DNA from 2 places in the Microbacterium lemovicicum genome. Region 2 is predicted to be linked to the other one. Evidence: predicted binding sites of a transcription regulator. Region 2 holds the regulator's gene; the other holds the start of a gene.

Region 1 (11,520 bases), 1.1 Mb from region 2:
CACCTCTTCGTCGGAGAACGCCCCTGTGCGCGCCCCTGCCCAGGAGTACGGTGTGACCATGGCGGCCCGTGTGACGCCCATCGCCCAGGAGCTGTTCGACGGATTCGCGAACAGCTCGGCCGTCCACGTGTTCACGGAGCTTCTCGGGCTCATCTTCGACGGCACGCTGCCGCCCGGCTCGGCGGTGAGCGAGAACGACGTCGCCCGCCGCGCGGGGGTCTCGCGCACGCCGGCGCGCGAGGCGGTGCAGCGCCTGCGCGAACTCGGGATCGTCGAGACATCGGTGGGTCGGTCGTCGCGGGTGGCGGTGATCACCGAGACGCGGCTGCGACAGACGCTCGTCGTGTGGGACGCCCTGTTCGCGGCGGTCCTCGAGGAGGTCGTCCCGGTGATCGACGACGAGGACCTCGCCGCGATGGAGGAGGCGACGCGGGTGTTCCGGATCGCCGCCGACCAGGGCAAGGTCTCCGAGGCCGCCCAGGCGAACTTCGACCTCTACGCAGTCGTGGTCGGGCGCTCCGGCAATCCGCCGCTCATCCGCACGATCGCCTCGATCGTCTACCTCGTCCGCCTCGGGGGCCAGTCGCTGCCGCGATGGATCGACGCGGACGTGCTCGAGGCGGCGCAGCACGACCTCATCGCCGCCCTCCGGCGACATGATCTGGCGGCGTCACGGGCCGCGGTCCGCTCCGCCGCGGGGTTCCAGCTGCCTCCCGACGACTGAGACGGCCGCGCGCGGCGCAACACTCTCATCGCGTCGGCTGGAGTTCTGCTGAACGAATCCACAGGACTGGCCGCAGGTGTCACCGCGGGGCGGCAGGTGGCTGCATACTTGTGTACAGGCAGACGGGAGAGCGGCCGGATCGAAGGATCACCGACCTGTGGGGGGTCGGGAGCTGCTCGGGGGACCGGCTGAAGAACTCCGTCCTCACCGGCGTCGTCTCTGGGGGATGACGCCGGTGGGAGCACGGAGGACGGGTGACCGGGGGTCGTCTGAAGATCGGCGGCGATCCGGGGAGATGGCCGTTCGGGATGATCGGGGAATGCGGCGGGTCTGGGGAGACCGTCCGCTCAGCGGCCACGCCGGTGCGCGTCCGGGGGGACGTCACCGGCGGGCCGGCCTCCGTGACAGCGGGCTGGGGAACCGCCGTCCGGAGCGGCTGATCAGGCCGAAGCGTCCGCCAGGAACTCGCGGGCGGCGACGACGAGGTTCTCGACGCCTCGGTTCAGCGTCGGCTGCAGCACGGGGGCGAAGAACGGCGAGTGGTTCGTCGGGATGTCCCGCTCGATGGTGCCGGCGGCCGCGGCATCCGCGTACTTCTGGGGGTCGACGCCGCCCCAGAACCAGTACACGAGGGGAGCGCCGGATTCGCGCGCGAACCATGAGACGTCTTCGCTGCCCGTGAACATGCCGGGGTCGACGACCGCGCCCTCGCCGAACTCACGGCGGAAGGCCGCGGTGATGCGGGCCGTCGCGTCGACGTCGTTGATCGTCGGCGGCAGGGTGTGGTCGGTCACGATCGTGGGCTGTTTGACGGCGCCGGATGCCGCGGCTTCCGCCCGCACGACCCGTTCGACCTTCTCGAGCACGCGCTCGCGGGCTGTCTCGTCGGGATAGCGGAGGCTGAGTTCGAGCTTGGCCTCGGCCGGGATGATGTTGTTCTTGAGTCCGGCGTGGATCGAGCCGACCGTGACGACGGCCACGTCGCGCGGGTCGATCTCGCGCGAGACGACCGTCTGGAGGCGCATGATCGTGGCGGCGGCCATGACGATGGGGTCGATCGTCGAGTGCGGGCGCGAGCCGTGTCCGCCGCGGCCGAAGAGCGTGACGGTGAGGCCGTCGGATGCGGCCATCTGCGTGCCCGGGCGGACGCCCACGGTGCCGGAGGGCAGCGGCGTCACGTGCTGGCCGAGGACGACGTCGGGCGTGGGGAACCGGTCGAGCACGCCGTCGGCGATCATCGCCTGCGCGCCGGCGCCGTACTCCTCGGCGGGCTGGAACACGGTGACGATCGTGCCGGTCCACTCGTCCTTCGTCGCGACGAGGCGCTCGAGGGCGCCCAGCATCGCGGTGACGTGCATGTCGTGGCCGCACGCGTGCATGACGGGGACCTCGTTGCCCGCGGGATCCGTGCCGCGCGCGGTGCTCGCATAGTCGAGTCCTGTCTGCTCGGGCACCGGGAGGGCGTCCATGTCGGCGCGCAGCCAGACGACGGGCCCGGTGCCGTTGCGGATGACGGCGGCGATGCCGGTGCGACCCACGCCCTCTTCGAACTCGATGCCGAGCTCACCCAGCCGCTGGGCGATCACGCCCGCCGTGCGCGTCTCCTGGAACGAGAGTTCGGGGTGTCGGTGCAGGTCGACGTAGATCGCTTCGAGGTCCAGAGCCATGCGGTCGAGCCTACTCAGGGTCTCAATGGCGCCGACCGTCCTCTGTACGCGGTCGTGCGCGCTCTGCTCAGCCGAGGGCGATCTGGTAGTGGATCATGCCGCTGCGGCGCGCGACGCGGTCGTAGAGGGCGCGGGCGGCCGCGTTGTCCTCGGCGGTGAGCCAATAGACCTTGGCCGATCCGTGCTCCTCCGCCCACACCCGCACGTGCTCGATGAGCGCCGCGCCCGTACCGCCGCCGCGAGCGTCCGGCGAGACGAAGAGGTCCTCGAGGTAGCAGTAGTCCGTTCTGGTCCACGTGGCGGCGTGGGTGAGCCAGTGCACGATGCCGATCGCGCGGCCATCGTCGTCGCGGGCGATCGCTCCGTGCAGCTCACCGTTCTCGTCGACGATCCGCGCCAAGGTGGACTCCGTCGTCCCGTCGTCGATCGTGCTCTCGTAGAAGTCGAGATACCCCTTCCAGAGCGGCAGCCACTCGTCGCGGTCTGAGGCTTCGATGGACGAGATGCGGACCATCCGCCGAGCCTAGCGACCCACTTCGACGGGGTTCTGCCCGCGGAGGTCCAGGTGTCCATCACGCCGCCTCGAATCGCCGCGGTGAGCGGGAGCGGAGGCGCTCGGGTGGCGGGATGACGCCCGTCGTCCGGTCCGCCGGTTCCTGCCACCAGTACGTGTCGACGCCGCTCTGCGGATGACGCCGGCGCACGATGCGAGCGCCGCGATTGTGCAGGTCGAGGTGGTGGAAACGGCACAGAGGAACGCCGTCGTCGACGTCGGTGCGCCCGTGGTGTTCGTACCAGTGGTCGATGTGGTGAATCTCGCACCAGGAAGGCGGAGCCGAGCATCCACGGCCCACGCATCCGCCGTCACGCACGCTGATCGCCACGCGCTGCTTCGGGGTGAACGTGCGCTGTTCTCGTCCGACATCCAGCGGCCTGCCGCGGACATCGGTCGTGATGACCCGTGCTCCGGCATCGCAGAGGTACTTCTCCGCGACGTGACGGGGGAGCGTGTCTCCGCCGTCCTCGAGATGCGCGACGCCCGCGTCTTCCTGCGTCAGCACCGTGGACTCGACGATGACGCGCACTCCCGGCTGACGGTCGCCGAATGCCTGATTCGGATCGACGGCTGCGCCGACGCGCAGCACGGCCATGACCAGGTCGTACTGCAGTTGTTCGTTGCTTCGAGGATCGCGCGCCGCCGAAGCCGTCTCCGCGGCGGGGCCGCCGGCGTCGACGAATCGCGGACCGCGCCGCGGGCGCAGAGCCGCGTCGCCGATCGCGTCGATCCAGGCCGCGCTCTCGTCGTCGAGCGTGAGGTGGGCGTGCTGCTGCCCTGCGGCGTCGGCCCACCGGCGGAAGGACCGCGCCGCGAAGCGCTCGTCGAAGCGCAGCGTCACTCCGCGCGGGTCGAGGCGGTCGCGCGCGATGCGCGCCGCGTGACGCAGGTCTTCGACGGACAGCTCGCCGGCGTCTTCGAGTAGCGTCTCGGTGGATCGTGCCCATGCCGCGGGCAGGACAGCCGGATCGCAGTCGGCATAGCGATCGACGGGCGGATCGCCCATGCCGACGCGGATCGCCTCGTGCTGCGCGGTCGTGATGCGCCCCTCGGTCAGGGCCGTCCGGAGAAGAGTCCGCCAGCGAGGAGCGGCATCGCGGTCGCCGGACAAGCGGTCTCCGGTGCCGATCGGCGAGCCGTCGGTCGCCGCGCCGCCGGCAGGGAGCAGGCCCTCTCCCGCCTCCCCGAGCAGGTCACGCCCCGTGCGCAGCGCGCGCGTCACATCGGATCGCGACTGCCCCGTCATGCTCTGCAGCAACGACGTCGCCGACCGGTGCCCGTTCCGTCGCGCGAGTCCCGCCGTACCGCGATCGCGGTCGGACCGCTGATCGACGACCGCGGCGGCGGCCGCCAGCACGAGGTCGACGTTCTTACGCACCTCGGCGGCATCCGCGATCAACGAGACGAGCGTCTCGTCGTCGAGTGCGTCCAGCGGCCCGCGCCCCGCAGACCGACTCACGCGCGCGACCGCACTCGCCATGCGAGCGACTGCGGCTACGACGTCTTCCATAGAACAAATATACGAAGGACCTCCGACATCGAGGCGATTGTTGGGAAGGGGCGGCTACGCTCCGGAGATGCATGCGACCGGGAACACCGCGCCCTTCCGCATCCGACCGGCATCCTCGGCGGACGCGGACGACATCGCCGCCGTGCACACGACGTCGTGGCGCGAGACCTACGGAAGCATGGTCGACGACGACGTCGCCACCAGCCGGTGGTTCGACCTCGGCCGCCGCACGGAGATGTGGCGCGCCAACTTCGCCGACGGAACCTACACGCCGCACGTAGCCGTCGATGAGCGCGGGATCGTGGGTTTCGGGGCCGCGCGCCCTGCGCCCGAGCCCGACGCCGTGCGGCCGGAGGAGCTCACCATGCTCTACGTTCTCGCGCGGGCGCACGGCACGGGAGCGGGGCAAGCTCTCCTCGACGCGGCGCTCGCCGACCGCCCTGCATACCTGTGGGTGGCCGCCGACAACCCTCGCGCGCGGGCGTTCTACCGACGCAACGGGTTCGAGCACGATGGCGTGGAGTCGACCTTCGGCCCCGTCGGCGTCACGCACCGCCTCGTCCGCTGACCGCGGCAGAGAAGGAACCGGGAACGCGCCGCTTCGTCCGCTGACCGTGGCAGACAAGAAGCGAAACGTGCCGCCGATCAGACACCACCCCCCACGCTCACACCGCCCGCAGCGCCTCCCGCGGCTGTGCCGGCAGCTCGACCTCGATGGCGTCGCCCGGCCGCACGACTCCGCCTGTCAGCACGATCGCCATGACGCCGGTCTTCTGCATCAGGGTGCCCGCGGCATCCCGGGTCACGAGCTGCTTCATCAGGCCGGCCTCGAGACGATCGATCTTCGTGCACGGATTGCGCAGGCCGGTGACCTCGACGACCGCGTCGTCGCCGAGCCGCAGGCGGGCGCCGCGCGGCAGGCCGAGCAGATCGATGCCCGACGTCGTCACGTTCTCGCCCAGGTCGCCGGGGGCGACGTCGGCCGTCACCTCGTCGAACAGCTCCTCGTGGATGAGGTGCACCTGCCGCAGATTGGGCCGCTGCGGCCCCCTCCGCTTGTCGAAGAGATGCTGCACCGTGGCTCCGAAGTGCGCGTCGCCCTCGACGCCGAGTCCCTCGACCAGCGTGATCTCCTCGCGAGATGGCTTGCTGAAGCGGTGACGCTCATCACGGCTGACGGAGATGACCCGGGCGTTCGACATGTCTCCAGTGTGCCCGCGCGAAGAGGCTCAGCCGCCGCGCGACACATGCGCCGTGCCGCGCACGACAGGCGCCTCGCCGCGCACGACAGGCGCCTCGCCGCACACGACCGCGCGCGGCTCAAAGCGAGTCGATGTAACCGTCGTAGTCGAAGTCGATGTCGTTCTGCCCGACGTCCTGCTTCGCGCCCCGGTCAGCGGGGTCGGCTTCGGTTGTCCTCTCCCGACGGGGGTAGAGGTGGTGCGAGGTGAGACGCTGCACGGCCGCCGAGAAGTCGGGGGTCTCGCCCTCCCAGCTCGCCGGCGAGGACAGCACGTCGTTGCCGACGCCGATCACCAGGTCGGCCTCGCCCACCTCGCCGCCGGATCCCTCGATGAGGATGGGGATCCGCACCGCCTCTGACGCACCGGTCTGCGCCACGGCAGCCGTCAGCGTGACGAGGGCCCCTGCGACGTCGTCGGTGGTCATCACGGTTTGACCGGCATAGGTGACACAGCGCATGCATCCACTTTCCGGCACGGCCCGCCGCCGGAAGGGCGCCTTGCGAAACGGGGAAGCGTCGGGTACAGCGGCCCCGAAGCCGCAGGATCGGCGGATGCTGCGCCTCGCGGGCGTCGGCGCGACCGGGTCAGTTCGGCGCGGGCCCCGTCGAGCCGCGCTGCACGAGACGGAACGGCAGCGGCGCCGGAGCGACCGTGCCCGCTCCGCGTCGACGGCGGGAAGCCTCGGCGCGGGCGTCCGTACCGGTCGCAGGTGCCGGGCGCCGCGGGTCGAGGACGCCCAGCATCGCGGCGGCCGCACGCTCGCCCTGCTCCCGCGGACCCTGGTCGATCGTCGTCAGGCCGAAGAACTCGCCGAGTTCATGGCCGTCCACGCCGAGGATCGACACGTCTTCCGGCACGCGGAGCCCCAGATCGCGTGCGGCGAGCAACGCGCCGATCGCCATCTCGTCCGATGCCGCCAGGATCGCCGTCGGTGCCGCCCGTGCCGTCGGTCCGGGGATCGACTCCGCAGATCGCCGCGCCGCCCTCGAGCTCGACCCCGAACCGGAACCGTCGCCCCCGCCGGACCCCGCGAGCGCGCCGCCCCCGCTGGACCCCGCGAGCGCGTCGCCCCCGCCGGACTCCCCGAGCAGCCGCGTCGCCGCACGGTGTCCGCCGGCGACCGTGAAGTCGGCGGGCTCGAACAGATCCGCGCGGGCCGGGACCGCAGCATCCTGCAGCGCCTGCTCGAACCCGCGACGGCGCTGGGCGGGCACGTGGAAGTCGAGGTCGAACTCGGGGCGCGCTCCGATGTGCGCGATCCTCCGGTGGCCCAGCGAGAGCAGGTGCTCGGCGGCGAAGCGTCCGATGGCGACGTCGTCGACCATGAGCGTCGTCATGCCGGCGTGCGGGCCGCCGAGCGCGACGAGCGGCAGGCCGAGCTCGGCGAGCCGCCGCGTCTCCTCCTCCTCGAGGGCGATCGACACGCAGATCACGCCGTCGACGCGCTGGCGGCGCACGAACGTCTCGAAGACGCGCCGCCGCTCGACCGGGTCGTCCGTCACGCTGTAGAGCGTGATGTCGTAGCCGCCGCGCATGAGCTCCGCGGCGATGCCCGCCAGCACGGTGCTGAAGAACCAGCGGTCCACGTAGGGCAGAAGCACGCCGATGTTGCGCGCGCGGCCCGAGGCGAGGCTCGACGCCGACGCCGACACGACGTAGCCCAGCACCTCGGCCGCCGCCCGCACCCGCGCGCGGGTGACGGGTGAGACGTGCCCGCGGCCGCTCAACGCGCGCGAGACGGTGGCCGTCGACACCCCTGCGGCACGCGCGACGTCGTCTATGCTCACCATGGCATATGCCCCGGATGCCGCCTCGTGGCTCCTAGCTCTGCTCGAGCCACACGGTGGTGTCGGCCGGGATCGAGCCCGCGTCGACCGGCCCGCTCGACAGGATGACGCGCCCCTCGGGAAGGGGCACCGCCGCTTCGCCGAGGTTGGCGATGACCGTCACGCCGCTGTTGGTGAACGCGAGCACCTCGGGTCCGAGGTCGTCGATCCACGCGAGCTTGCCGGAGCCGAGCGACCGCGCACGGCGCTCCGCGAGCAGGTCGCGGTAGAGGGACAGCGTCGAGTCGGGCCGATCCTGCTGTACGTCGCGGGCGAGCGTCGCCCACTCGGCGGGCTGCGGCAGCCAGCTCTCGCCGTCCGGGCTGAAGCCGTACGCGGGGGCTTCTGCCGCCCACGGGATCGGCACGCGGCAGCCGTCGCGCCCGTAGCGCTCGCCCTTCGTGCGGAACCACGTGGGGTCCTGTCGCGCTTCGTCGGGCAGGTCGATGACCTCGGGCAGGCCGAGCTCCTCTCCCTGGTAGAGGTAGGCGGAGCCGGGCAGGGCGAGCATGACGGAGGTCGCGGCGCGGGCGCGGCGCAGGCCGACCTCGGGGATCGGCTGGCCTTCAGACTTCGGCCCGATCCCTGAACCCTGCGGGTTCTCGGCCGTCAGAGCGAGCCGGGAGGCGTGACGCACGACGTCGTGGTTCGACAGCACCCAGGTGCTGGGGGCGCCGACCGCGGGGTAGGCGCGCAGCGACTCGGTCACGACGGCACGGAGAGCCGCAGCATCCCAGTCCGTCTCGAGATACTCGAAGTTGAAGGCCTGGTGCATCTCGTCGGGGCGCACCCAGAGCGAGGTCTTGGCGATGGTGGGGAGCCACGCCTCGGCGCAGAGCGCGCGGTCGCCGTCGTACTCGGCCAGCACCTCATGCCAGTCGCGGTAGATCTCGTGCACGCCGGGCTGTCCCCAGTAGGGCACGGACGCCTCGTCGCCGCCCATGGAGCCGGCGTCGGGATCCGGCGTGTAGTCGGGGAGGCCCGCCTCCTTGACCAGTCCGTGGGCGACGTCGACGCGGAAGCCGTCGGCGCCGCGGTCGAGCCAGAAGCGCAGCACGCGGCGGAACTCCTCGCGGACCTCCTCGTTCGACCAGTCGAAGTCGGGCTGCGACGTGTCGAACAGGTGCAGGTACCACTGGCCGGGCCTGCCGTCGGGGTCGGTGGTGCGCGTCCATGCCGGACCGCCGAACACCGACTCCCAGTTGTTCGGCGGGAGGTCGCCGTCGATGCCGGTGCCGTCGCGGAACATGTAGCGCGCGCGCTCACGGCTTCCCGGCGCGGCGGCCAGAGCCTCCTGGAACCACACGTGCTGGTCGGAGGAGTGGTTCGGGACGAGGTCGACGATGATCCGGATGCCGCGGGCATGGCTGGCCGCGAGCATCGCGTCGAAGTCGGCGAGCGTGCCGAAGAGCGGATCGACGTCGCAGTAGTCCGACACGTCGTAGCCGGCATCCTTCTGCGGAGACCGCTGGAAAGGGCTCAGCCAGATCGCGTCGACGCCGAGCTCCTGGAGGTCGTCGAGATGGGCGGTCACGCCGGCGAGGTCGCCGATGCCGTCGCCGTTGGTGTCGGCGAAGGACCGCGGGTAGATCTGGTAGATGACGGCGGTGCGCCACCACTCCGATCCGGGGGTCTCATCCTGGGCGGGCGCGGCGACGGTCAGCTCGGGCGTGCTCATCCCTCCACGCTAGTGGAAGCGCTTGCACATTCAGGCCGCCGCCGTCCCGGCCAGAGGGAACCGGGACGCGCGCGTAGGCTGGCGCGGTGCCGACCACCGAAGCCCTCGACCGCGCCGAAGCCCTCATCACGACGATCCCCGACTATCCCCAGGAGGGCGTGCTCTTCCGCGACATCACCCCGCTGCTGGCGGATCCGCGGGCCCTGGCCGACGTGATCGCCGCGCTGTCCGAGCCGTTCGACGGGCAGTTCGACGTCGTCGCCGGCATCGAGGCGAGGGGGTTCATCCTCGCCGGAGCGGTGGCGATCGCCGCAGGCGTGGGTCTCGTGCCGATCCGCAAAGCGGGCAAGCTGCCCCGGCCCGCGGCATCCGTCGCCTTCTCGCTCGAGTACGGCGAGGCGGTCATCGAGATCCACGACGACATCGCCCCCGGCACGCGCGTGCTGCTGGTCGACGACGTGCTGGCGACGGGTGGGACGCTCTGCGCCGCGCACGAGCTGGTCGCCGCGGTCGGCGGCGAGGTCGTGGGCACGGCGGTGCTGATGGAGCTCGAGGCCCTCGGCGGACGCGCGATCGTCGGCGACGTGCACACGGTCTTCACCGCCTGAGTCCTACGCGCCGTCAGCGCTTGTCGATGACGACGTTGAGCGGCTCCTCGCCCGCCGCCATCCGCTCGATCTGGCGCTTCACGAGTCGCGCGATCCGCGGGCGCATCGCGCTGGACGCGCCGCCGACGTGCGGCGCGATGAGCACGCCCGGCAGCGTCCACAGCGGGTGGTCCTGCGGCAGCGGCTCGGGGTCGGTGACGTCGAGCGCGGCGCGGATGCGCCCGCGGCCGACGTGCGCGACGAGCGCCTCGGTGTCGATGAGCGGTCCGCGGCCGACGTTGACCACGAGCGCCCCGACGGGGAGGGCCGACAGCGCGGCGTCGTCGACGAGGTGGCGGGTCGCGTCGCCGCCGGGGAGGCTGGCGATGAGGATGTCGGCGGTGGCCAGCAGCTCCGGCAGCTGGTCCATGGCGTGCACCCTGACGCCGTCCTCGTCGCGGGCGGTGCGGGCGACGGCGACGATCTCGACCTCGAAGGGCGCGAGCCGGGCCGCGATGGCCTTCCCGACGCCGCCGTAGCCGAGCAGGAGCACCCGGCGATCGGCCAGGCTCGCAGTGGTCTCGGGCGCCCACCGGCCCTCGGGCTGCGCGCGCACGAACTCGGGGATGTGCCGCTGTGCCGCGAGCGTCAGGGCGAGCGCGAGCTCGGCGGTGGAGGTCTCGTGGACGCTCGAGGCGTTGGCGAAGACGTAGCCGTCGGGCAGCAGGTCCTCGACGCCTTCGTAGCCGATCGACTGGCCCTGGACGAGCTCGGTGGTCACGCCGTTGAGGGCCGACAGCACGTGGTGCATCGACATGTAGGGCGCCACGACCAGATCGATGCGGTCGCGCGGGGCGGGCTCGGTCATCGACCACACCATCAGCTCGACGCCCTCGGGAAGCGGCTGCAGGTCGCCGGCGAGCTCGTCGGACGGCACGGACACGGACAGGGGGCGGATGCCGGAAGTCATCCGTCCACGCTAGCCGCCGGTGCTACTGCCAGATCACGGTCGGCGTCGACTGCGTCAGGTCGACCGTGGCGCCGGCGAGGATCGGGGCGTCGACGATGTCGCACTCGCCGTTCGCCTGCCCCTGGGTGCAGTTGGCGGCCGCCGCGACCGCGCCGATCACCCCGCCGTGCGCGAGCGCGGGATGCGTCGGGTCGAGCACCGGCACGATCGCGGTCAATCCCGCCTGCGCCTCGAGGGTCAGCGTGCGGAACACGGTGCCGTCGTAGAGCGTCGTGCCGTCGGAGAGGGTGGGCGCGAGATCGAGTCCGCACCCCGAGGCGAGTGCCCGGGAGGCCAGGCAGGCGTTGACCGCGGCGGCCACGGCGGTCCGGTACGCCTGCACGCCGGCATCCGTCAGCGAGGGCACGACGTCCGGCCCGACCGTGGCCTCCTCGGGGCCGGTGACCGTGACGGCGGCGTCCGCCGGGACCGTGTAGTCGTCGCCGCCCATGGTCAGCGGATAGGTGCCGGGGAAGGCGTCGAGGGTGCCGTCCGTGAACGCCACTCCGGCGAGCAGCACGGGCAGCCCGGCGAACCGGGAGCCCAGCTGCACCTCGGGCACGTCCGCGATCGTCCACACGGCGTCTCCGTCGGTGTCGGTCACGTCGTAGGTGGCCGTGACGGGCGTGCCGCCGAGGGAGTAGCTGACACGGACCTGACCGCTGTCGCCCCAGAGGGGATCGGCCGTCGCGCTGATGCCGGTGAGCGGAGCGAGCGCC
Region 2 (11,520 bases):
GGACGCGCGGCGAGGAAGTCGCTCCCGCCCACGTCCGCGGCCACCACCTGGAGTCCGGCACCGCGCGCAAGGTCGACGACGACGGCGAGCTCGACGCCCACGGCGACGGGCAGATGGAAGAGGGAGCCGGTGGTCGCGCGCACCACCTTGGGGTTGTACGGGTCCACCGTGCGCCCGGTGAGGACGACCGCGTCGGCGCCGGCGGCGTCGGCGGCGCGGATGATCGTCCCGAGATTGCCCGGGTCGCGGACCTCCTCGCAGACGGCCACGAGTCGGGGCGCCGAGGCGAAGACGTCGCGCGCCGAGGTCGGCGCCTGGCGGGCGACCCCCACGATGCCCTGCGGGGTGACGGTGTCGGCCATGGCGTCGAGCACCGCCTCGGTGGTGAACTCGATCTCCACCCCGGCAGCGGCCGCAGCATCCCGCACATCGGTGTGCCGCTCCATCGCGGTGGGCGTCGCGAACAGCTCCACCAGCGTCTCGGCGCGGTGGGCCAGGAGCTCCCGCGCGGCCTGCGGCCCCTCGAGGAGGAACAGCCCGGTCTCCTCGCGCGCACTGCGCTTGGTCAGCTTCGCCACTGCGCGCACGCGCGGCGAGCGCGGATTCTCCAGCACGGCTTCAGTCTAGGGCGGGCGACCCGGCCGGACATGACGACGGGGCGCCTCTCCGCAGAGAGACGCCCCGTCGATCAGGATGCCGGTGCTTACGCCTTCTTGGCGTTCACGTCGGTCGGCAGCGCGCCCTTGGCGGTCGCCACCAGCGACGCGAAGGTCGCGGGCTCGTTGACCGCGAGCTCGGCGAGCATGCGACGGTCGACCTGCACGCCCGCGAGGCCAAGACCCTGGATCAGACGGTTGTACGTGAGGCCGTTCTGGCGGCTCGCGGCGTTGATGCGCTGGATCCACAGACGACGGAAGTCGCCCTTGCGCTTACGACGGTCGCGGTACGCGTAGACGAGGGAGTGGGTGACCTGCTCCTTGGCCTTGCGATACAGGCGCGACCGCTGTCCGCGGTATCCCTTGGCGCGCTCGAGGATGACCCGACGCTTCTTGTGGGCGTTTACTGCCCGCTTGACTCTTGCCATGACTATCTGTTCCTAACGTGCGTCGGTCCGCGTCAGCGGCCGAGGAGCTTCTTCGCGACCTTGGCGTCGCCCGGGGCCAGGACCTGCTCCTGGTTGAGACGACGCGTGCGACGCGACGACTTGCCCTCGAGGTTGTGGCGCATGCCGGCCTGCTGCTTCATCAGCTTGCCGCTGCCGGTGACCTTGAAGCGCTTCTTGGCACCCGAATGGGTCTTCTGCTTCGGCATCTCTTCTTCTTTCGGTTCGGATTCCCGCGGGCGGGAGTCGGTGTCCCGCCGGAGCGGGAGTCTGTGGGGGCTTATTCGGCCGCGGCGGGTGCTGTTGCGGCATCCACCGTCTCGTCGTCGTCCTCGTCGTCGGGTCCGCCGGTGCGGGCCGAGCGTGCGGCTTCCTTGTTGGCCGCGCGCTGGGCGTTCTGCTCGGTCTTGACCTCGGACTTGTTCTTGTGCGGAGCCACGACCATCACCATGTTGCGGCCGTCGATGGTGGGGTTGGACTCCACCGTGCCGAACTCCGCGACGTCCTCCGCGAACTTGCGGAGGAGCCGGACGCCCTGCTCGGGACGCGACTGCTCGCGTCCGCGGAACAGGATCATGGCCTTGACCTTGTCGCCGGACTGGAGGAAGCCCTCGGCGCGCTTGAGCTTGGTTATGTAGTCGTGAGCCTCGATCTTCAGACGGAACCGGACCTCCTTGAGGACGGTGTTCGCCTGATTGCGACGCGCTTCCTTGGCCTTCTGCGCAGCCTCGTACTTGAACTTGCCGTAATCCATGATCTTGACCACGGGGGGCTTCGAGTTCGGGGCCACCTCGACGAGATCGAGGTCGGCCTCCTGGGCCAGGCGCAGTGCCACCTCGATGCGGACGACGCCGACCTGCTCACCCGCGGGTCCGACGAGGCGGACCTCGGGGACGCGGATGCGGTCGTTGGTGCGGGGATCGCTGATGCGGAACTCCTCTTTCATGCGGGTGATGACCACCGCGACACGGTTGCGTCACGGACGCAGGAGGGCATTCCACCCGGCACGACGCGGAGCGCCGGCTCTGCACCCGTCACCCGCGAGGGCCTACCCCATCCGGGTGGGACGGGGCGGAGTGCGTGACCCGGTAGCCTGGAACGGCAAGCGCGGGTGGGATGTGATCCTCTTGCGATCCGGGGCGAGAGCCCCGGAGTCCCCTGAAGTTTAGCAGAGAGAACGACGTGCACACGATTCCCGGCAATGACAGCCCGCTCGAGACCCCGGAGGGCGCCGCCGACGCGCGTCAGGCCCGGTGGGAGGAGCAGGAGCGCGCCGCCTCGGAGGCGACCCGCGACATCGCCGACGTGCCCGCCGTCGAGGTCATCACGACGGCGGCCGTCCACCTGATGAGCGCCGCCGCCGTCAAGGTGGGACTGGCCCACGACCCCGACGCGGAGATGGACCTCGACGAGGCGCGCAAGCTCATCAACGCGCTCGCGGGCCTCATCACGGCCGGCGCCCCCGAGATCAGCGACATGCACGCCCGCTCGCTGCGCGATGGGCTGCGGTCGCTGCAGCTGGCATTCCGCGAGGCCTCCGTCATCCCCGATCCGATCGGCAAGGGACCGGGCGAGAAGTGGACGGGCCCCGTCAACTGACGGAGGCTCCGCCTGTCGGTCGGCGGCCGGTGGCGCTCGTCGGTCGGCGGGCGGCCGCGCTCCTCAGCCGGCAGGCGGCCGCACTCCTCAGCCGGCGGGCGAATCCCTGGAGCGCACGAGCTTCACGGTGAGCGAGTCCACCAGCACCGCGATGCGGTCGTCCGTGGCCCAGCGGCGCGCCAGCCTCGACAGCACGGCGTCGAGCTGAGCCTGATCCAGCCCCTCCATCAGCTCGAGGCGGACGACGAGCTCCGGGCCGCGGAGACGCGCGTCGGGGTCGCCCGGCTGCACGGTGAGATCGAGCACCGCGAGCTCGCCCGCCACGCTCGCCTGCAGGGCCGAGAAGACCTCCGGCGAGGCGAAGGACGGGTCCCACGCCTGCGACTGGGCGATCGCCCACATGGCCGGACGCCGCAGGATGAACTCGGTGTCCGAGCCGGGGTCGATGACGATGAGCTCGCTGTCGTCGTCCGCGGCGGCCAGTGCCGTGCGCACTCCGGGAGCGGGGACAGGACGAGCCGCGGCATCCCAGCGGCCCATCGTCTCCACCGAGGTGAACACCGGCAGCACGCGCCGGCCGTCGGGCGCGGCGACCGTGACGATCGAGAGCTCCTGGGTCTTGTCGACCGCCAGGCCGGACGGCGCCACGCCCATCTCGCCCTTCTGCGCGACGAGCGGGATCAGCAGGCGGGCGGAACGGTAGGCGTCCACGACGTCGGTCTGCGAGCCCTTCCCTTCACGGAACGCGCGGAGCGCAGCCAGCAGATCGGGGTCGGCGGAGCCGTCGTCGCCCGAATTCGGGTTCGACTCGAATGCGCGGCCCTTCCACGGCACGCCGGCGGAGTCGCCGGCGTGGTGGCCGTGGTCGTGCGGGTGATCAGCCTCCGGCGACATCGAGCGCCTCGGCCAGGGTGAAGGCTCCGGCGTACAGGGCCTTGCCCACGATCGCACCCTCGACGCCCAGCGGCACGAGCTCGCGCAGGGCGGCGATGTCGTCGAGGCTGGAGATGCCGCCCGAGGCGACCACGGGCTTCGGCGTGCGACCGGTCATCTCGCGCAGCAGCTCGAGGTTCGGGCCCTGGAGGGTGCCGTCCTTCGTGACGTCGGTGACGACGTAGCGGCTGCAGCCGGCGGACTCCAGGCGGTCCAGCACCGTCCAGAGGTCGCCGCCCTCTCGCGTCCAGCCTCGCGCGGCGAGCGTGGTGCCGCGCACGTCGAGTCCGACGGCGACGGCCTCGCCGTAGCGGGCGATGACATCGGCGGCCCACTCGGGGTTCTCGAGGGCGGCCGTGCCGAGGTTCACGCGGGTGGCGCCGCTCTCGAGAGCGGCGTCGAGCGACGCGTCGTCGCGGATGCCCCCCGACAGCTCGATGTGCACGCCGCGGACGTGCTTGATGACCTTGCGCAGCACACCGGCGTTGTTCCCCCGGCCGAAGGCCGCGTCGAGGTCGACGAGGTGGATCCACTGCGCACCCTGGCGCGCCCACTCGAGGGCGGCGTCGACCGGGTCGCCGTAGCTCGTCTCGCTGCCGGCCTCACCCTGGGTGAGGCGGACCGCCTTCCCCTCGGCGACGTCGACGGCCGGGAGGAGGATCAGCTCGGGAATGGAGGCGAAATCGTTCATGGCTCAATCGATGCTCGGGGAGACGCCGGGCGGGGCGCCCCGGCGGGAGGACACGAGGTCAGAGCGTAGCCGCGGCGAGACCGTCGATCCAATTGGACAGCAGACGGATGCCGGCGGCACCGGACTTCTCGGGGTGGAACTGCGTCGCGGCCAGCGGACCGTTCTCGACGGCGGCCAGGAACGGCGCGCCGTGGGTGGCCCACGTCAGCACCGGGGCCGGGAAGGGCGGCTGCACGTCGAGGCCCCACTCGCGTGCGCCGTACGAGTGCACGAAGTAGAACCGCTCGTCCTCCAGTCCGTGGAAGAGACGGGAGCCCTCCCCCGCCGACACCGTGTTCCAGCCCATGTGCGGCAGGACGGGCGCCTCGAGCCGGTCGACGGTCCCGGGCCACTCGCCGAGGCCTGCGGTGTCGGTGCCCCGCTCGACGCCGCGCTCGAACATCACCTGCATGCCCACGCAGATGCCCAGCACCGGGCGTCCTCCGGCGAGCCGCCGATCGATGAGCTCGTCGCCGCGGCTCTCGCGCAGCGCCGTCATGACCGCCTCGAAGGCGCCGACGCCGGGCACGAGGAGGCCGTCGGCGTCCATGACGAGAGCCCGGTCGCTCGTGAGGCGCGCGTCGGCTCCCGCCGCGTCGAGCGCCTTGACGGCGGAGTGGACGTTGCCGGATCCGTAGTCCAGGACCGCGACGAGAGGCCTGCGGGTCACAGAGCGCCCTTGGTGCTCGGTATGCCCGAGACGAGGGGATCGAGCGCCTTGGCCTGACGGAACGCGCGCGCGAACGCCTTGTACTCCGCCTCGGCGATGTGGTGGGGGTCGCGGCCCGACAGCACGCGCACGTGCAGCGTCATGGCGGAGTGGAACGCGATGGCCTCGAACGTGTGACGCACCAGCGAGCCGGTGAAATGTCCGCCGATGAGGTGGAACTCGTAGCCCGCAGGCTCGCCGTCGTGCACGAGGTACGGCCGACCGCTGAGGTCGACGACCGCCTGCGCGAGCGCCTCGTCGAGCGGCACGAGGGCGTCGCCGTAGCGCGAGATGCCGGACTTGTCGCCGAGGGCCTCTCGGAGGGCGTCGCCGAGGACGATCGCGACGTCCTCCACCGTGTGGTGGGCGTCGATCTGCGTGTCGCCGGAGGCGCGCACGGTGAGGTCTGTCAGCGAGTGCTTCGCGAAGGCGGTCAGCAGGTGGTCGAAGAACGGCACCGTGGTGTCGATGCGCGCGACGCCGGTGCCGTCCAGGTCGAGGTTCAGCTCGACGGTGGATTCGCTGGTGGCACGACGCAGCGAGGCCGTCCTGTGCGTGTCGGGACGGGTCATGAGGCCGATCCTACCGAGGCGAGGGCGTCGAGGAACGCGGTGGTCTCCTCCTCGGTGCCGGCCGTCACTCGGAGGTGTCCCGGGATCCCGATGTCGCGGATCAGGATGCCGCGATCGTAGAGTGCGCGCCAGGTGGCGGCCGGGTCGTCCACTCCCCCGAACAGCACGAAGTTCGCCCAGGACTCGTAGGGCTGGTACCCCAGGGCCGCGACCGTCGCGGAGATCCGCTCGCGCTGCGCGACGATCTCGTCGACCATCGACAGCATGACCGGGGCGTGACGCAGGGCCGCCGTGGCGGCCGCCTGGGTGAGGGCGCTCAGGTGGTAGGGCAGCCGCACGAGACGCAGCGCATCGATGAAGGCGGGGTCCGCCGCGAGGTAGCCGACGCGGGCACCCGCGAACGCGAAGGCCTTGCTCATGGTGCGGGAGACCACGAGACGCTCGCGGTCGGGCAGGAGCGTGACCGCCGAGCGCTCGTCGCGGGGGGCGAACTCCTGGTAGGCCTCGTCGACGATGACGATGCCGTCGGTCGCGTCGTAGACCGCCTCGATGACGTCCAGCCCCATCGGCGTGCCGGTGGGGTTGTTCGGCGCGCAGAGGAACACCACGTCGGGCCGCGCGTCGGCGACCTGGCGGGCCGCGTCGTCGGCCGTCACGACGAAGTCGTGCCCGCGGGTGCCGGCGATCCACTCGGCGCCGGTGCCGCGCGTGAGCAGCGGGTACATGGAATAGGTGGGCGCGAAGCCGAAGGCGGTGCGGCCGGGGCCGCCGAACGCCTGGAGGATGTGCTGGAGCACCTCGTTCGAGCCGTTGCCCGCCCAGATCTGATCGCGTTCCAGACCGTGCCCGAGGTAGTCGGCGAACCCCTCCCGCAGAGCGGTGAACTCGCGGTCGGGATAGCGGTTGACCTCGCGCAGTGCGAGGGCGATCGCGTCGAGGATGTCGTCTGCGACGTGCTGCGGCACCGGGTGGGTGTTCTCGTTGACGTTGAGGGCCACCGACAGCGGAGCCTGTGGTGCGCCGTAGGGCGTCATTCCGCGGAGATCATCGCGGAGCGGGAGGTCATCGAGACGAGCGGTCACCCGTCCCATCGTAGAGCCGTGGGCCTGCGCTCACTCCCCGGCGGCGTACTCGGCGGGCACCGAAAGCTTCTGGCCGGCCGTGAGCGTTCCACCCTCGAGGGCGTTGAGGCGCGCGAGGGCCGACACGACGTCACGGGGGTCGGCCGACGGTGCGATGTGCTGGGCGATGGACCACAGCGACTCGCCGGCGGCGACGGTGACCGTCTCGAACGAGCCCCCCGGCATTCCCGCGTCGGGGGTCGCGGTGGCGGCTGAGCCGCCCACGACGGCGAGGGCCAGGGCGGCGGCGGCGGGGAAGGCCGCCGCGGCAGCCAGGACCCGGCGGCCGCGGACGGTCAGGCGCAGACGCGTCGTGCCGGTCGAACGGACGGACGTCATAGCGATGGTGGTCATGGCTGCTCCTTGGGCGGGGAGAGGTTCGCATCCGGCACTCGGCCGGGAGTGCCGGATGCGAATCTCTTTTCCGAAGTTATCTTCGATCTTGTAGGGTGTCAAGCGCGTCGATGTCCGCGAATCTTTCGAACACGACACGCGGACGCCTTCAGCGTCGCGGGCCTGGTCTGCGGATACGGTTTCGATACGAGTAGCCCATCACCGACCTCCGACATTCGAAGACCGATGCGGAGGAGGGCCTCAGACAGGAGACGAAGATGACCGAGCCGGCACCGGCCGACGGAGCGCGCGACAAGCCTCAGACCCGCCGCCGCAAGAGCCTCAGCGACAAGCAGCTCGCCATCCTCGAGGTCATCCAGCGTTCGATCGCCCGCCACGGCTATCCGCCGAGCATGCGCGAGATCGGCGACGCCGTGGGCCTGAAGTCGCTCTCCAGCGTCACCCACCAGCTCAACCAGCTCGAGCTGAGCGGCTACCTGCGTCGCGACCCCGGCAAGACGCGCGCGATGGAAGTCCTCATCGACCTCCCCGGCACCTCGACCGAGAACCCCGCCGACACCGCCCCCGCCGTCGGGGACGCCGCCCTCGTGCCGCTCGTCGGACGCATCGCCGCCGGCATACCGATCACCGCCGAGCAGCAGGTCGAGGAGATCTTCCCGCTGCCGCGTCAGCTCGTCGGCAAGGGCGACCTGTTCATGCTGAAGGTCTCGGGCGAGTCGATGATCGACGCCGCCATCTGCGACGGCGACTGGGTCGTCGTCCGCTCTCAGCCCGACGCGGACAACGGCGACATCGTCGCGGCCATGCTCGACGAGGAGGCGACGGTCAAGACCTTCCGCCGCCGCGACGGACACACCTGGCTGCTGCCGCGCAACTCCGCCTTCGAGCCCATCCTCGGCGACGAGGCCACCGTGCTCGGCAAGGTCGTGGCGGTCCTTCGCGCCATCTGAGCCGCCGCCGCGCCGGTCGCCCGCGGACGCGTCCGCGCCGCCGCGTACGGTGGACGGGTGACTCAGACACTCCCCTACGGATCCTGGCCGTCGCCGCTCTCCGCCCGTGACGTGGCCGCCGGCTCCCATCCGGTCGACGCCGGCCGCTACGTGGGCGACGACATCTGGTGGCTCGAGCGTCTGCCCGCCGAGAACGGCCGGTCCGCGGTCCGACGCCTGACCGCCGAGGCGGCGGCGCGCGGAGGCGAACCCGAGACGGTGCTGTCCGCCCCCTGGGACGTGCGCAGCCGCGTCCACGAGTACGGCGGCGGGGCATGGACGACGGATGCCACGGGGTCGCTGTTCTTCGTCCACGGCGGCGACCAGCGGGTGTGGCGGGGCGGCGTCGGCCTCGAACCCGTGGCCCTGACGCCCGAGGATCCTCGCGCGCGGTACGCGGACCTGGTGCTCGCGGCCGGTCGTCTCCTCGCCGTGCGGGAGGTGCACGCCGGCGAACCCGTCCCGCAGCGCGACATCGTCGCGATCCCGCTCGACGGCTCCGGGTCGGCGGACCCGGCGTCTCTCATCTCCGTCGTCGCGGGCAGCGACTTCCTCGCCGCGCCGCAGGTGTCACCGGACGGGCGGCGGCTCGCCTGGATCGCGTGGGATCATCCCGACATGCCCTGGGACGCCTCGGAGCTGCGGGTCGGCGATCTCGATGCGGACGGCACCGTCGGATCGTGGCGGACCCTGGCGGGAGGAGCGGGTGTGTCCGTGCTTCAGCCCGAGTGGGTGTCCGACCGGGAGATCCTGCACTCCTCCGACCGCACGGGGCGGTGGAACCTCGACCGCACCGATCTCGACGGACGATCCGTCGCCGTCGCGCCCGCGGATGCCGACACCGGCGGCCCGCTGTGGAACCTCGGCGCCCGCTGGTTCGCGCCGCTCGCGGACGGGCGCGTGCTCGCCGTCCGCACCGACGGCGCGGACGTCCTGGCCGTGCTCGACGGCGACGACGTCCGCGGACTCCCCGCCGACGCGTCCTCGCGTCTTCTCCTCGGTGGCGTCCACGGCACCCGCGTGCTGTTCAGCGGCTCCGGGTCGAGCACGCTCGGTGGCCTGTGGGAGGTCGATCTCGACGATGCCGCGCCCGCACCGCGGCTCGTGCGGGGCACGGTGGACGAGGCTCCGGATGCCGCATGGCTGCCCGTCGCGCAGGAGCTGACCTTCGACGGCGACCACGGTCCCGTGCACGCGTTCGCCTACCCGCCGACGAACCCCGACGTCGCCGCACCGGACGGCGAGCTGCCGCCCTACCTGCTGCTGGCCCACGGCGGCCCCACCGCGCACGCCTCCGGCGGCGCCGCGATGGACGTCGCGTTCTTCACGAGCCGCGGCATCGGCGTGCTCGACGTCAACTACGGCGGCTCGACCGGCTACGGGCGGGCCTACCGCGAGCGCCTGCGGGGGCAGTGGGGCGTGATCGACCGCGACGACATGATCGCCGCCGCCGCGGGCATCGCAGAGGCCGGCGTGGCCGATGCCGACCGCCTGGCGATCCGCGGCGGGTCGGCGGGCGGGTGGACGGTGCTCTGCGCGCTGACGGCGGGCGACGTCTTCGCCGCCGGGATCAGCCGCTACGGCGTGGCCGACCTGCGCGCCCTCGCCGCCGACACGCACGACTTCGAAGCGCGCTACCTCGACGGTCTCGTCGGCCCCTACCCCGAGGCGGAGGCGCTCTACGTCGAGCGGTCGCCGCTCACGCATCTCGACCGCTTCACGACGCCCATGCTCATCGAGCAGGGAACGGAGGACCCGGTCGTTCCGCCGGCGCAGTCCGAGGCGGTGCGCGACGCCCTGGCCGAGCGCGGCATCGCCCACGCCTACCTGGCTTTCGAAGGCGAGTCGCACGGGTTCCGGCGGGCGGAGACGATCGTCGCCTCGCTCGAGGCCGAGCTGAGCTTCCTCGGCCAGGTGGTCGGCTTCACGCCCGCCGACGTGCCCGTCCTCCCGCTGGAGGGCGAACTCCCCGCCCGCTGAGCGGGCGCGGCGACAGGGCACGTCCCGGCTGTCCCGGCTGGTGAGCGGGCGCGGCGAGGCGTCACGCCCTGCCGCGACCGCCGCCGGCAGGTCTCAGACCCGGAAGGGCTCCAGATCGGCGGCCAGGCGCTCCGAGACGTAGGCATGCAAGGCCGTGCCCGCCTCCTCGTGCTCCTGCGAGAGGATGTGGCCCGACTGGTGCGCGGCCGAGACGAGGTCGCCGCGGTCGTAGGGCACCATCGCGCGGACCTCCACCGCCGGAAGCGGCAGCGCCTTCTCGATGGCGGCCCGCAGGTCGTCGATCCCCTCGCCCGATCGGGAGGAGGCGAACAGCGCACGGGGCTCCAGACCACGCAGCACCATCCGGGTGCCCTCGTCGACCAGGTCGGCCTTGTTGAAGACGACCAGCTCCGGCACATCGCGCGCGCCGACGTCGCCCATCACATCGCGGACCGTCTGCAGCTGCGCCGCCGGGTCGGGGTGCGCGGCGTCGACGACGTGCAGGATGACGTCCGCGTCCGCGACCTCCTCGAGGGTCGAGCGGAACGCCTCGACGAGCTGGTGGGGGAGGTTCCTCACGAAGCCGACCGTGTCGGTCAGCGTGTAGACGCGACCGTCGGACGCGGTGGAACGCCGGACCGTGGCATCCAGGGTCGCGAACAGCGCGTTCTCGACCAGCACGCCGGCACTCGTCAGCCGATTCAGCAGGCTCGACTTGCCGGCGTTCGTGTAGCCGGCGATCGCGACGGACGGGATCGTGTTGCGCTTGCGCTCGGCGCGCTTGGCGTCGCGCGCCGGGGCGAAGTCGCGGATCTGACGGCGCAGCTGCGCCATGCGGGTGCGGATGCGGCGGCGATCGAGTTCGATCTTCGTCTCACCCGGTCCGCGCGAGCCCATGCCCGCCCCGCCCGCACCGACCTGGCCACCGGCCTGGCGGCTCATCGAGTCACCCCAGCCGCGGAGGCGGGGAAGCAGGTACTCGAGCTGCGCGAGCTCCACCTGCGCCTTGCCCTCGCGGCTCTTGGCGTGCTGGCTGAAGATGTCGAGGATCACCGTCGTGCGGTCGATGACCTTCACCTTGACCACGTCCTCCAGCGCACGGCGCTGGCTGGGGGCGAGCTCCGTGTCGGCGATCACCGTGTCGGCGCCGAGGGCGCGCACGAGATCGTGGAGCTCGGCCGCCTTGCCCCGCCCGAGGTACGTCGCCGGGTCGGGGTGCGGCCGGCGCTGCAGCACGGCATCGAGGACGACGGCTCCCGCCGTCTCGGCGAGGGCGGCCAGCTCGCGCAGCGAGTTCTCCGCGTCGGTCTGCTCGCCCTGCGGGTGCACGCCGACGAGGATCACGTTCTCCAGGCGGAGCTGCCGGTACTCGACCTCGGTGACGTCCTCGAGCTCGGTGGACAGTCCGACGACGCGACGCAGCGCCGCGCG

Evidence for each region. The regulator LexA, encoded in region 2, represses DNA repair genes until DNA is damaged. The targets are predictions, from matches to a motif close to TCGAACANNTGTTCGA.
Region 1: CVS47_RS00485 (HNH endonuclease signature motif containing protein) is a predicted target of LexA. The motif match lies at 4,457-4,472, and genes of this name have one in related genera.

Annotation. Positions count from the first base shown of each region.
Region 1 is NZ_CP031423.1:95,623-107,142, forward strand. Features, by position in the region: gene CVS47_RS00470 (GntR family transcriptional regulator) at 26-724, shown strand; gene CVS47_RS00475 (amidohydrolase) at 1,165-2,391, opposite strand; gene CVS47_RS00480 (GNAT family N-acetyltransferase) at 2,459-2,905, opposite strand; gene CVS47_RS00485 (HNH endonuclease signature motif containing protein) at 2,964-4,406, opposite strand; gene CVS47_RS00490 (GNAT family N-acetyltransferase) at 4,525-5,025, shown strand; gene CVS47_RS00495 (MOSC domain-containing protein) at 5,123-5,659, opposite strand; gene CVS47_RS00500 (hypothetical protein) at 5,778-6,125, opposite strand; gene CVS47_RS00505 (LacI family DNA-binding transcriptional regulator) at 6,286-7,491, opposite strand; gene CVS47_RS00510 (glycoside hydrolase family 13 protein) at 7,523-9,205, opposite strand; gene CVS47_RS00515 (adenine phosphoribosyltransferase) at 9,292-9,813, shown strand; gene CVS47_RS00520 (2-hydroxyacid dehydrogenase) at 9,827-10,762, opposite strand; gene CVS47_RS00525 (hypothetical protein) at 10,785-11,520, opposite strand, start outside.
Region 2 is NZ_CP031423.1:1,155,187-1,166,706, reverse strand. Features, by position in the region: gene CVS47_RS05410 (TrmH family RNA methyltransferase) at 1-614, opposite strand, end outside; gene rplT (50S ribosomal protein L20) at 704-1,084, opposite strand; gene rpmI (50S ribosomal protein L35) at 1,117-1,311, opposite strand; gene infC (translation initiation factor IF-3) at 1,383-2,048, opposite strand; gene CVS47_RS05390 (DUF1844 domain-containing protein) at 2,285-2,701, shown strand; gene CVS47_RS05385 (SseB family protein) at 2,789-3,595, opposite strand; gene priA (bifunctional 1-(5-phosphoribosyl)-5-((5-phosphoribosylamino)methylideneamino)imidazole-4-carboxamide isomerase/phosphoribosylanthranilate isomerase PriA) at 3,579-4,325, opposite strand; gene hisH (imidazole glycerol phosphate synthase subunit HisH) at 4,384-5,034, opposite strand; gene hisB (imidazoleglycerol-phosphate dehydratase HisB) at 5,031-5,645, opposite strand; gene CVS47_RS05365 (histidinol-phosphate transaminase) at 5,642-6,736, opposite strand; gene CVS47_RS05360 (LysM peptidoglycan-binding domain-containing protein) at 6,758-7,120, opposite strand; gene lexA (transcriptional repressor LexA) at 7,378-8,070, shown strand; gene CVS47_RS05350 (prolyl oligopeptidase family serine peptidase) at 8,128-10,089, shown strand; gene hflX (GTPase HflX) at 10,183-11,520, opposite strand, start outside.